Regions from separate parts of the Pseudomonas lurida genome, predicted to be linked through region 2. Evidence: predicted binding sites of a transcription regulator. Region 2 holds the regulator's gene; the other holds the start of a gene.
What was found. Region 2 encodes sigma-54, which starts transcription at its own class of promoters, with help from an activator protein. Its sites were predicted from a motif close to ANTGGCATNNANNTTGCTNT; they were not measured.
Positions count from the first base shown of each region.

Region 1: flgB (flagellar basal body rod protein FlgB) is a predicted target of sigma-54. The motif match lies at 2,296-2,315, and genes of this name have one in related genera.

Region 1 is NZ_PDJB01000001.1:4,826,728-4,831,544, forward strand. It holds gene flgE (flagellar hook protein FlgE) at 1-623, opposite strand, end outside; gene flgD (flagellar hook assembly protein FlgD) at 655-1,380, opposite strand; gene flgC (flagellar basal body rod protein FlgC) at 1,397-1,840, opposite strand; gene flgB (flagellar basal body rod protein FlgB) at 1,844-2,251, opposite strand; gene cheR (protein-glutamate O-methyltransferase CheR) at 2,562-3,389, opposite strand; gene ATH90_RS21860 (chemotaxis protein CheV) at 3,433-4,365, opposite strand; gene flgA (flagellar basal body P-ring formation chaperone FlgA) at 4,448-4,817, shown strand, end outside.
Region 2 is NZ_PDJB01000001.1:1,039,544-1,044,360, forward strand. It holds gene ATH90_RS04645 (HPr family phosphocarrier protein) at 1-202, opposite strand, end outside; gene rapZ (RNase adapter RapZ) at 219-1,076, opposite strand; gene ptsN (PTS IIA-like nitrogen regulatory protein PtsN) at 1,079-1,543, opposite strand; gene hpf (ribosome hibernation-promoting factor, HPF/YfiA family) at 1,554-1,859, opposite strand; gene ATH90_RS04665 (RNA polymerase factor sigma-54) at 1,935-3,428, opposite strand; gene lptB (LPS export ABC transporter ATP-binding protein) at 3,614-4,339, opposite strand; gene lptA (lipopolysaccharide transport periplasmic protein LptA) at 4,339-4,817, opposite strand, start outside.

The DNA of each region.
Region 1 (4,817 bases), 3.8 Mb from region 2:
AAGTACTGCACCATCGGGTGCGCGTTGCCCTGGGAGTCGTACAAGGTGGTGCTGTACTGGGTGGTGAAGGTGCTGGTGTCGTTCGGGTTGAACGGCTTGGCCGTCTGGTCGATCACCGGCTCCGAGGAGTTCAGGTTACTGGTGGAATCCACTTTGGTGGAGGCCTTGGGCGGCAGGTTCGACAGGTTCAGCTGCAGGTCGACCAGGCCGCCCTTGATGATCTTGCCGTCAGCGTCTGCTGCGTAGCCTTGCAGGCGCGAGGTGCCGGTGTTGTTGGTGATGTAGCCGTCTTTGTCGGCACGGAAGGCACCGCTGCGGGTGTATTCCAGCGAACCATCGCTGCCCTTCTGGACGAAGAAGCCGCCGCCCTGGATCGCCATGTCCAGGATGCCGCCGCTGCCGTTGACGTCACCTTGGGTGAACTGCTGGGACACGGCCGCCAGGTTCACACCGTTACCGATGCTGTTCTGGCCGGTGCCCAGTTTGGAGGCTGCGTAGATGTCCGCGAATTCCGCACGGGACGACTTGAAGCCTGTGGTCGCGACGTTGGCGATGTTGTTGCCGGTCACGTCCAGTTGTTTGTTGGCCGCATAGAGGCCGCTAAGGCCGATGTTAAAAGACATGTTTCTCTCCCTCTGCCGTGTTTAGCCGGCTCTATGTACCGATAGTCTGAATTTGCGACAGCTTGACGCTGCCCATGCCGCCAGCCAGGTTCAGCAGCATTTCGCCGCCGGTCTTGCTCAGGGTCACGCTCGTTACCGTCGCTGGCAGCGAAGTGGCCAGGGCAACGGAGTCGCCCTTGTCGTTCTTGGTGGTGGCATTGAAGGTGTAGGTGCCCGCAGGAGCCACTTCGCCCTTGTCGTTCTTGCCATCCCAGATAAAGCTCTGGGTGCCGGCGCTCTGGGCGCCCATTTCGATGGTGCGCACCACGTTGCCGTCTTTGTCGGTGATCTTGACGGAGACGTTGCCGGTCGCCGCTGTGACATCCACCGAACCGGTCATGCTCTTGCTGGTATCAACCATGGCCTTGTCGGTCTGGATGATGATCGAGCGGCCTACCAGCGACGACGCCTGCAGTGCCTGCGACGAGCTGAAGTTGCTGGAGATCGCATTCACCGAGTCGTTCAGGGTGTTGATGCCTTCCAGGCTGCTGAACTGCGCCAGCTGGGCCACGAACGCGCCGTTGTCTTGCGGCGACAGCGGGTTCTGGTTCTTCAGCTGGGTCACCAGCAGTTGCAGGAACGCGTCCTTGCCCAGCGACTGGTTACCCGTCGCAGACTTGGCTGCGTCGCCGACGCTGCTGTTATCTGTCGCGGTCTTGACCTTGGAGTTGAAAAGGTCCTGGACTGCCGTGTTGTTTGACGTATCAACGATGGCCATTATTTGGCGCCCCTTATCACTGACCCAGGGTCAGGACCTTTTGCATCATGGTTTTGGCGGTATTCATCATTTCCGCGTTGGTCTGGAACGAGCGGCTGGCAGAGATCATGTCAGCCATTTCCTCGACCACGTTGACGTTCGGGTAGTAGACGTAGCCTTTTTCGTTCGCCGCAGGGTGGTTAGGCTCGTAGCGGGCTTCCAGATTGCTCTGGTCTTCAACCACACCGAGCACCTGCACGCCGGAGCCGGCTGCGCCTTGGTCCTGGAACAGCGAATCGCTGCCGCCGCTCTGGCCACCCTGGAACATGGTGGCGAACACCGGGTGACGGGCGCGGTAGGTCTGGTCAATGCTCGAAGACACGGTCTCGGCGTTGGCGATGTTACTGGCGACGGTGTTCAAGCGCGTGGTCTGCGCGCTCATGCCACTGCCGGCAATATTGAAAACACTGGACAGGGACATGGCTTACTCTCCACGCAGGGCTGACATCAGCCCTTTGAATTTGCTGTTAAGCAGGGTGAAGCTGGCTTGAAAGTTCACCGAGTTCTCGGCGTAGGCCGATTGCTCCAGCTGGGCGTCGACAGTGTTCTGGTCGATCGACGGCTGCATCGGCGTGCGATACAGCAACGACTCGTCACCACTGCTCAGGCCTTGCGCTTCGATATGACGGCTGTTGGTCATGTTCAAGGCGAAGGTGCCGTTCTTGGTCTTGTCCTGCTGCGCGGCGAGCACGGCGGAGAAGTCCAGGTCCCGAGCCTTGTAGTTCGGGGTATCGGCGTTGGCAATGTTGTTGGCCAGGACTTCGGCACGCTGGGCGCGGAAGCCCAGGGCTTGTTCGTGGATACCGAGCGCTTTATCGAAGCTGATGCTCATGGGGGTGACCTTTAAGGGCTGACCTGCTTTTCGTTAACTGGGTTATAGCAAGGTACATGCCAATCTGGCGGAGGCCCGTATATCAAGGGTTTCGCAGGGAGTTACCGGCGGCAATGCCAGAAAAGCGGCAAGGGGTTTCCGCGTGGCGCCAGTAAAGCGGCAATGGGGAGTTGCCGCTTTCAGGAGGATTGCCGCAAAACAAATGTGGGAGCGGACTTGCTCGCGAATACGCTGGATCAGTCAACGTGTCTCAGACTGACAGGAGGCATTCGCGAGCAAGCCCGCTCCCACATTGTTGACCGTGTAGGTTTTACTTGGCCTGGTAGATGATCCCCGGGCTGCACTGCACCATCTGGTAATGGTCCGGCAGGCCGTTCAGCGCTTCGGAAGCACCCAGGAACAGATAGCCACCGCGCTTGAGCGTGCCGTGGATGCGCAACAGGATGTCTTTCTTCACTTCGGCCGAGAAGTAGATCAGCACGTTGCGGCAGAACACCATGTCGAACTTGCCCAGGCTGGCGTAGCTGTCGAGCAGGTTGAACGAGCGGAATTCCACGCGGTTCTTGATCGGCGCCTTGACCGCCCAACGCCCCGCCCCTTTCGGGTCGAAGTAGCGTTGCAGGCGTTCCTGGGACAAACCACGGCCCAGGGCCAGGCTGTCGTACTCGCCGGTCTTGCAGTTGGTCAGCATGGTGCCAGACAGGTCGGTGGCCACGATTTGCGCCCCAGCCTTCAACTGGCCCATGTTGGTCCGCTCGAACTCATCGATGGACATCGAGATCGAGTACGGCTCCTGCCCCGAAGAGCAGGCGGCCGACCAGATGCGCAGGCGCTGGCCCGGGCTGGCCTTGATGGCTTCCGGCAGCACTTTGTTCTTGAGCACTTCAAAGGGGTAGGTGTCGCGAAACCACAGGGTTTCGTTGGTGGTCATGGCATCGACCACCATCTCCTTGAGCCCGCTGCGCGGCTGTCCCTGCATACGCTGGACCAGCTCGCCCAACGACTTGATGCCCTGCTGCTCCATCAGTTTGTTGAGACGGCTGGATACCAGGTACTGCTTGTTTTCACCGAGCAATATGCCACAGGCTTTTTCCAGGAAGACCCGGAACTGTTCGAAATCCAAATTACCCGTAGACAATGATACCGCCTCTTAAATCGTGTGACCGCCAGGGGAAATGCCCCTAGCCGTGATCTGCTGCCTTGATCCGGTCGACTACCCGGGATGCGAGGTCATCAGGACGGAATTTGGCCAGGAAGTCATCGGCACCGACCTTCTTGACCATCGCCTGATTGAATACACCCGACAACGAAGTATGCAGGATGATATGCAACTTTTGCATGCGTGGGTCGTTGCGAATCTCGGCCGTGAGGGTGTAGCCATCCATTTCCGGCATCTCGATGTCGGAGATCATCATCAAGAATTCTTCTTCCGGCTTCTTGCCCTCGTCCACCAGTTTGCGCAGGTAGTCCAACGCCTGGCGACCATCGTTGAGGGCCACGACTTCCACGCCAACGGTTTGCAGGCAACGGGTCACCTGCTTACGCGCCACCGAGGAGTCATCGACCGTCAATACCCGCAGGGAAATCGCCTTGTGCGCGGTCTCGGCGTCCACCACACCCACGGAAATCGATTCCGAGGTCGGCGCCACTTCGGCGAGGATCTTCTCCACGTCGATGATTTCCACCAACTGGTTATCGACCCGCGTCACTGCCGTGAGGTAGTGATCGCGACCGGTGCCCTTGGGCGGCGGATGGATCTCTTCCCAGTTCATATTGACGATGCGCTCCACCGAGCGCACCAGGAAACCCTGGGTCTTGGTGTTGTACTCGGTAATGATGACGAACGGGTTCTCGCGGTCCTGCAAACCCGCCGAACCGGTGGCCAGGGCCAGGTCAAGAATCGGGATCGTCGCGCCACGGATGTTGGCTACGCCACACACCACCGGACTGGACTTGGGCATGATCGTCAGCTTGGGGCATTGCAGCACTTCCCGCACCTTGAACACGTTGATGCCATATAGCTGCTTGCCATCCAGGCGAAAAAGCAACAACTCCAGGCGATTCTGCCCTACCAGCTGTGTGCGCTGGTTTACTGAATCCATTACTCCTGCCATGCCCAGACTCCTACGCTAAAACCTTTGAGGGTGCGACGCGCACCCAACACTAAACGGCACGAGCTTTGCTATTTATTGATTTATGGATATTAAAACGACAGTTTCCCGACGCCTTCACCTGACCCGGTTGTGCAGATTGCTCTGCGCACCGCTGGCGCTGCTTGCCTTCGGCCTGGGCGCCACGGCCCGTGCAGACAACGTCACCTTGCCTGATCTACTTATCGGCGTCACCCAAGGCTTTCTTGAGTTCACTGTAGAAGATTATCTGGCAACCACCCAGACGCCGGGGCGTTATGAAATCCAGGTCAACCAGTTGGACCCGCGCCTGCGCATGCCGATGTGCGACAAGGAATTGACAGCCACCCTGGAAAGCCCCGCCCAGCCCATCGGCCGCGTGACGGTCAAGGTACGCTGTGATGGCGCCTCGCCCTGGACGGTGTTCGTGCCGGCCC
Region 2 (4,817 bases):
CTTCGGTCTTCAAGTGAATCTTGGTGCCCTTGCCGGCGGCCAGCATCATCATGGCCATGATGCTTTTGCCGTCGACCATCGATTCTGGTGTGCGCCCGGCGCGGATCTGGCAAGGGAACTGCCCGGCAACGCCAACGAATTTGGCAGATGCCCGGGCGTGCAAGCCCAACTTGTTGATGATTTCAATTTCCAGAGCGGGCATCGCGGAGGTGTTCCTTTCAGCTAAGGTCGCGGTGGCGGACCTGGACATTCTTGAGGGTTTGTTGCAGCACCTGGCCCAGGCGCTCGGTCAGGTAGACGGAGCGGTGGTGACCGCCGGTGCAGCCGATGGCAATGGTCACATAGGCCCGGTTGCTTGCAGCAAAGCGTGGCAACCATTTGAGCAAGTAGCTGGAAATGTCCTGGAACATTTCCTCGACATCCGGTTGCGCAGCCAGGTAATCGGCCACGGGCTGATCCAGCCCGGACTGATCGCGCAGTTCCGGCTTCCAATACGGGTTGGGCAGGCAGCGCACGTCAAACACCAGGTCGGCATCGACCGGCATGCCCCGCTTGAAGCCAAACGACTCCACGAGAAACGCCGTGCCTGGCTCCGGCTGGTTCAGCAGGCGCAGCTTGATGGCGTCGCGCAATTGATACAGGTTGAGGCTGGTGGTGTTGATCTTGAGGTCGGCGAGGTCAATGATCGGCCCCAGCAGCGTGGTCTCGTCCTCGATGGCTTCGGCCAGGGAGCGGTGAGGGCTGCTGAGGGGGTGGCGCCGGCGGGTTTCGGAGAAACGCTTGAGCAGCGTCTCCTCGTCGGCATCCAGGTACAGCACGTCGCAATGGATGTGCTTGGCCCGCACTTCCTCTAGCAATTGCGGGAATCGCTCAAGGTGGCTGGGCAAGTTGCGGGCATCAATCGATACGGCGACCAGGGGTTGCGCCAGTTCAGTGTGGATCAACGCGCGTTCCGCCAATTCCGGCAGCAGGCCGGCGGGCAGGTTATCAATGCAATAGAAACCGCTGTCCTCAAGAACGTTGAGGGCGGTGCTTTTACCCGAGCCGGAGCGGCCGCTGACGATGATCAAACGCATGATTACTGCCCGTTCTGTTCATCCAGGACAACCTGGTACAGCGCCTCGTTGCTGTTGGCACTGCGCAGTTTGTCGCGTACTTCCTTGCGGTCGAGCATGCTGGCGATCTGCCGAAGCAGTTCCAGGTGCGCATCGGTGGCAGCCTGCGGGACCAGCAGTACAAACAGCAGGTCGACCGGGGCACCGTCGATAGCGTCGAAATCGATGGGAGCGTCCAGGTGAAGCAGGGCGCTGACTGGGGTCTCGCAGCCTTTGAGGCGGCAGTGGGGAATGGCGATGCCGTTGCCAAAACCGGTGGAACCGAGTTTTTCACGGGCAATCAGAGCCTCGTAGACATCTTGCATTTCCAGTTCAGGCACTTCGCGGCTGATCAGGTTGGCAATTTGCTCAAGGGCTTTCTTCTTGCTGCCGCCCGGCGCGTTCACGAGGGAACGGCCGGGGGTCAGGATGGTTTCAAGTCGGATCATGGGGGGAGAGTTAACGACCTGTGCCCTGAAGCAGGCTCAGATTCTTTTCCTTATGCTTTTTAAGTTGGCGGTCAAGCTTGTCTGTGAGCAAGTCGATTGATGCATACATGTCTTCATGTTCGGCATTGGCGACCACTTCACCACCGGGTATCTGGAGGGTCGCTTCAATTTTCTGCTGAAGCTTGTCGACCTTCATGATGACCTGCACGTTGGTGATCTTGTCGAAATGTCCCTCAAGCTTCCTCAGCTTCAGCTCGACATAGTCGCGTAGTGGAGGGGTGACTTCTACATGGTGTCCACTGATGTTGACTTGCATACAGCTTCTCCTTCGTTGCCAGTGCATAAAGCGGCAGGTAGGAATACCTGCCACTGGAACGCTGTGGCCCGCCCGTCACATCAAACGCTTACGCTCGCTGGAAGGCGCGATCCCGAGGGACTCGCGGTACTTGGCGACGGTTCGACGGGCGACCTGAATGCCTTGTGCCTCCAGTAAACCAGCGATCTTACTGTCACTCAATGGCTTTTTCTGATTTTCCGCGGCAACCAGTTTTTTGATGATCGCGCGGATCGCCGTGGACGAGCATTCACCGCCTTCTGAGGTGCTGACATGGCTGGAGAAAAAGTATTTCAGTTCATAAATGCCCCGTGGGGTATGCATGAATTTCTGCGTGGTCACCCGCGAAATGGTCGACTCATGCATGCCTACCGCTTCGGCGATGTCATGCAGTACCAGCGGCTTCATCGCTTCGTCGCCGTACTCCAGGAAGCCGCGCTGGTGCTCGACGATCTGGGTGGCCACTTTCATCAGGGTTTCGTTGCGGCTTTGCAGGCTCTTGATGAACCAGCGGGCTTCCTGCAATTGGTTGCGCATGAAGGTGTTATCGGCGCTGGTGTCGGCGCGACGCACAAAGCCGGCGTATTGCGGGTTGACCCGCAGGCGCGGCACCGATTCCTGGTTCAGCTCTACCAGCCAGCGCTCGTTGTCCTTGCGTACGATCACATCCGGAACCACGTATTCGGCTTCGCTGGACTCGATTTGTGAGCCGGGACGCGGGTTGAGGCTCTGCACCAGCTCGATGACCTGGCGCAGGTCGTCTTCCTTGAGCTTCATGCGGCGCATCAACTGGCTGTAGTCGCGGCTGCCCAACAGGTCGATGTAATCGGTGACCAGGCGCTGGGCCTCGGCGAGCCAAGGGGTCTTGGCTGGCAGTTGGCGCAATTGCAGCAGCAGGCATTCGCTGAGGGAGCGCGCGCCGATACCGGCAGGTTCGAACTGCTGGATGCGGTGCAGGACGGCTTCGATCTCGTCCAGCTCGATATCCAGTTCAGGGTCGAAGGCTTCAAGAATCTCTTCAAGCGTCTCGTCTAGATAACCCTGGTTATTGATGCAGTCGATCAGGGTCACGGCGATCAGGCGATCGGTGTCCGACATCGGCGCAAGGTTCAGTTGCCACAGCAGGTGGCTCTGCAAGCTCTCGCCGGCGGAGGTGCGGGTGGTGAAGTCCCACTCGTCATCGTCACTGCTGGGCAGGCTGCTGGCGCTGGTCTGGTAGACGTCTTCCCAGGCGGTGTCGACCGGAAGCTCGTTGGGGATGCGTTCGTTCCATTCGCCTTCCTCGAGGTTGTCCACCGTAGGGGCGGATTCCTGGTAGGAGGGTTCCTGCACGTCGGAATTGGGTTTTTGCTCGATGTTATCGGCCAGCGGGTCTGCGTTATCGAAGTCGTCGCCTTCTTCCTGGCGTTCGAGCATCGGATTGGACTCCAGGGCCTCCTGGATTTCCTGTTGCAGGTCCAGGGTCGACAATTGGAGCAGGCGGATGGCCTGTTGCAGCTGCGGTGTCATCGTCAGCTGCTGGCCCATTCTCAGGACTAGCGATGGTTTCATGGCAGGGGCTTAACACCTTATTCGCCGGCGCAATGCGCCATCCACGACAGGGCGCGTGAGCGCCAAACATAAGCAAATTATATGCCTGATGTCGGGGGCTTTGCCTAGAGCGCGGTAACAATAAAAATCCGGAGGTTTTCATTGACTCCCGCGCACCTTGGCGAACGGCCGTGACACCACGGTGTTTACAGGCGGAACTCGTGACCCAGGTACACTTCCTTGACCAGTTCGTTGGCCAGGATCGTGGCGGAATCACCTTCGGCGATTAGCTGGCCATCGTTGACGATATAAGCGGTCTCGCAGATATCGAGGGTCTCACGGACGTTGTGGTCAGTGATCAGCACGCCAATGCCCTTGGCCTTGAGGTGATGGATGATCTGCTTGATGTCGCCCACCGAGATCGGGTCGACGCCGGCAAACGGTTCGTCCAGCAGGATGAACTTGGGCGCAGTGGCCAGGGCGCGGGCGATTTCCACACGGCGACGCTCACCACCGGACAGGCTCATGCCGAGGTTGTCGCGGATATGGTTGATGTGAAACTCCTGCAGCAGGCTTTCCAGCTCCTTGCGGCGGCCGTCTCGGTCGAGCTCCTTGCGGGTCTCGAGGATGGCCATGATGTTATCGGCGACCGACAGTTTGCGGAAGATGGACGCCTCCTGCGGGAGATAGCCGATACCGGCGCGGGCGCGGCCGTGCATCGGCTGGTGGCTCACGTCCAGATCGTCGATCAGTACGCGGCCCTGATCCGCCTGGACCAGGCCGACGATCATGTAGAAACAGGTGGTCTTGCCGGCGCCGTTGGGGCCGAGCAAGCCGACGATCTGGCCGCTGTCGATCGACAGGCTGACGTCGCGCACGACCTGACGGCTTTTATAGGCCTTGGCCAGATGCTGGGCTTTCAGGGTTGCCATTACTCGGCCTTCTTCTTCGGCTGGATAACCATATCGATGCGTGGGCGCGGCGCGCTGAGCTTGCTGCCAGTCGCGCGGCCGGCGTTGGCAACCTGTTTCACGGTGTCATAGGTGATTTTCTCACCTTCCGTAGAGTTGCCATCGGGGCTGAGTACCTTCGCCTGGTCGATCAGGACAATGCGGTTCTGCTGGGCGTGGTACTGGATGGTCTTGCCGTAGCCCTTCATGGGGCCGGTATCGGTAGCAGACTGCTTCTGTTCGAAGTAAGCCAGGTTGCCTACCGACGTCACCACGTCGATATCGCCCGATTGGGTGCGCGTCAGTGTCACCGTGTTGCCGGTGATCTTCATCGAACCCTGGGTGATGATCACGCCGCCGGTGTAGGTGGCGACGCCTTGCTTGTCATCGAGCTGCGCGTCGTCAGCCGAGATGTGGATCGGTTGCTGGCTATCGTTCGGCAGAGCCCAGGCGCTCACGC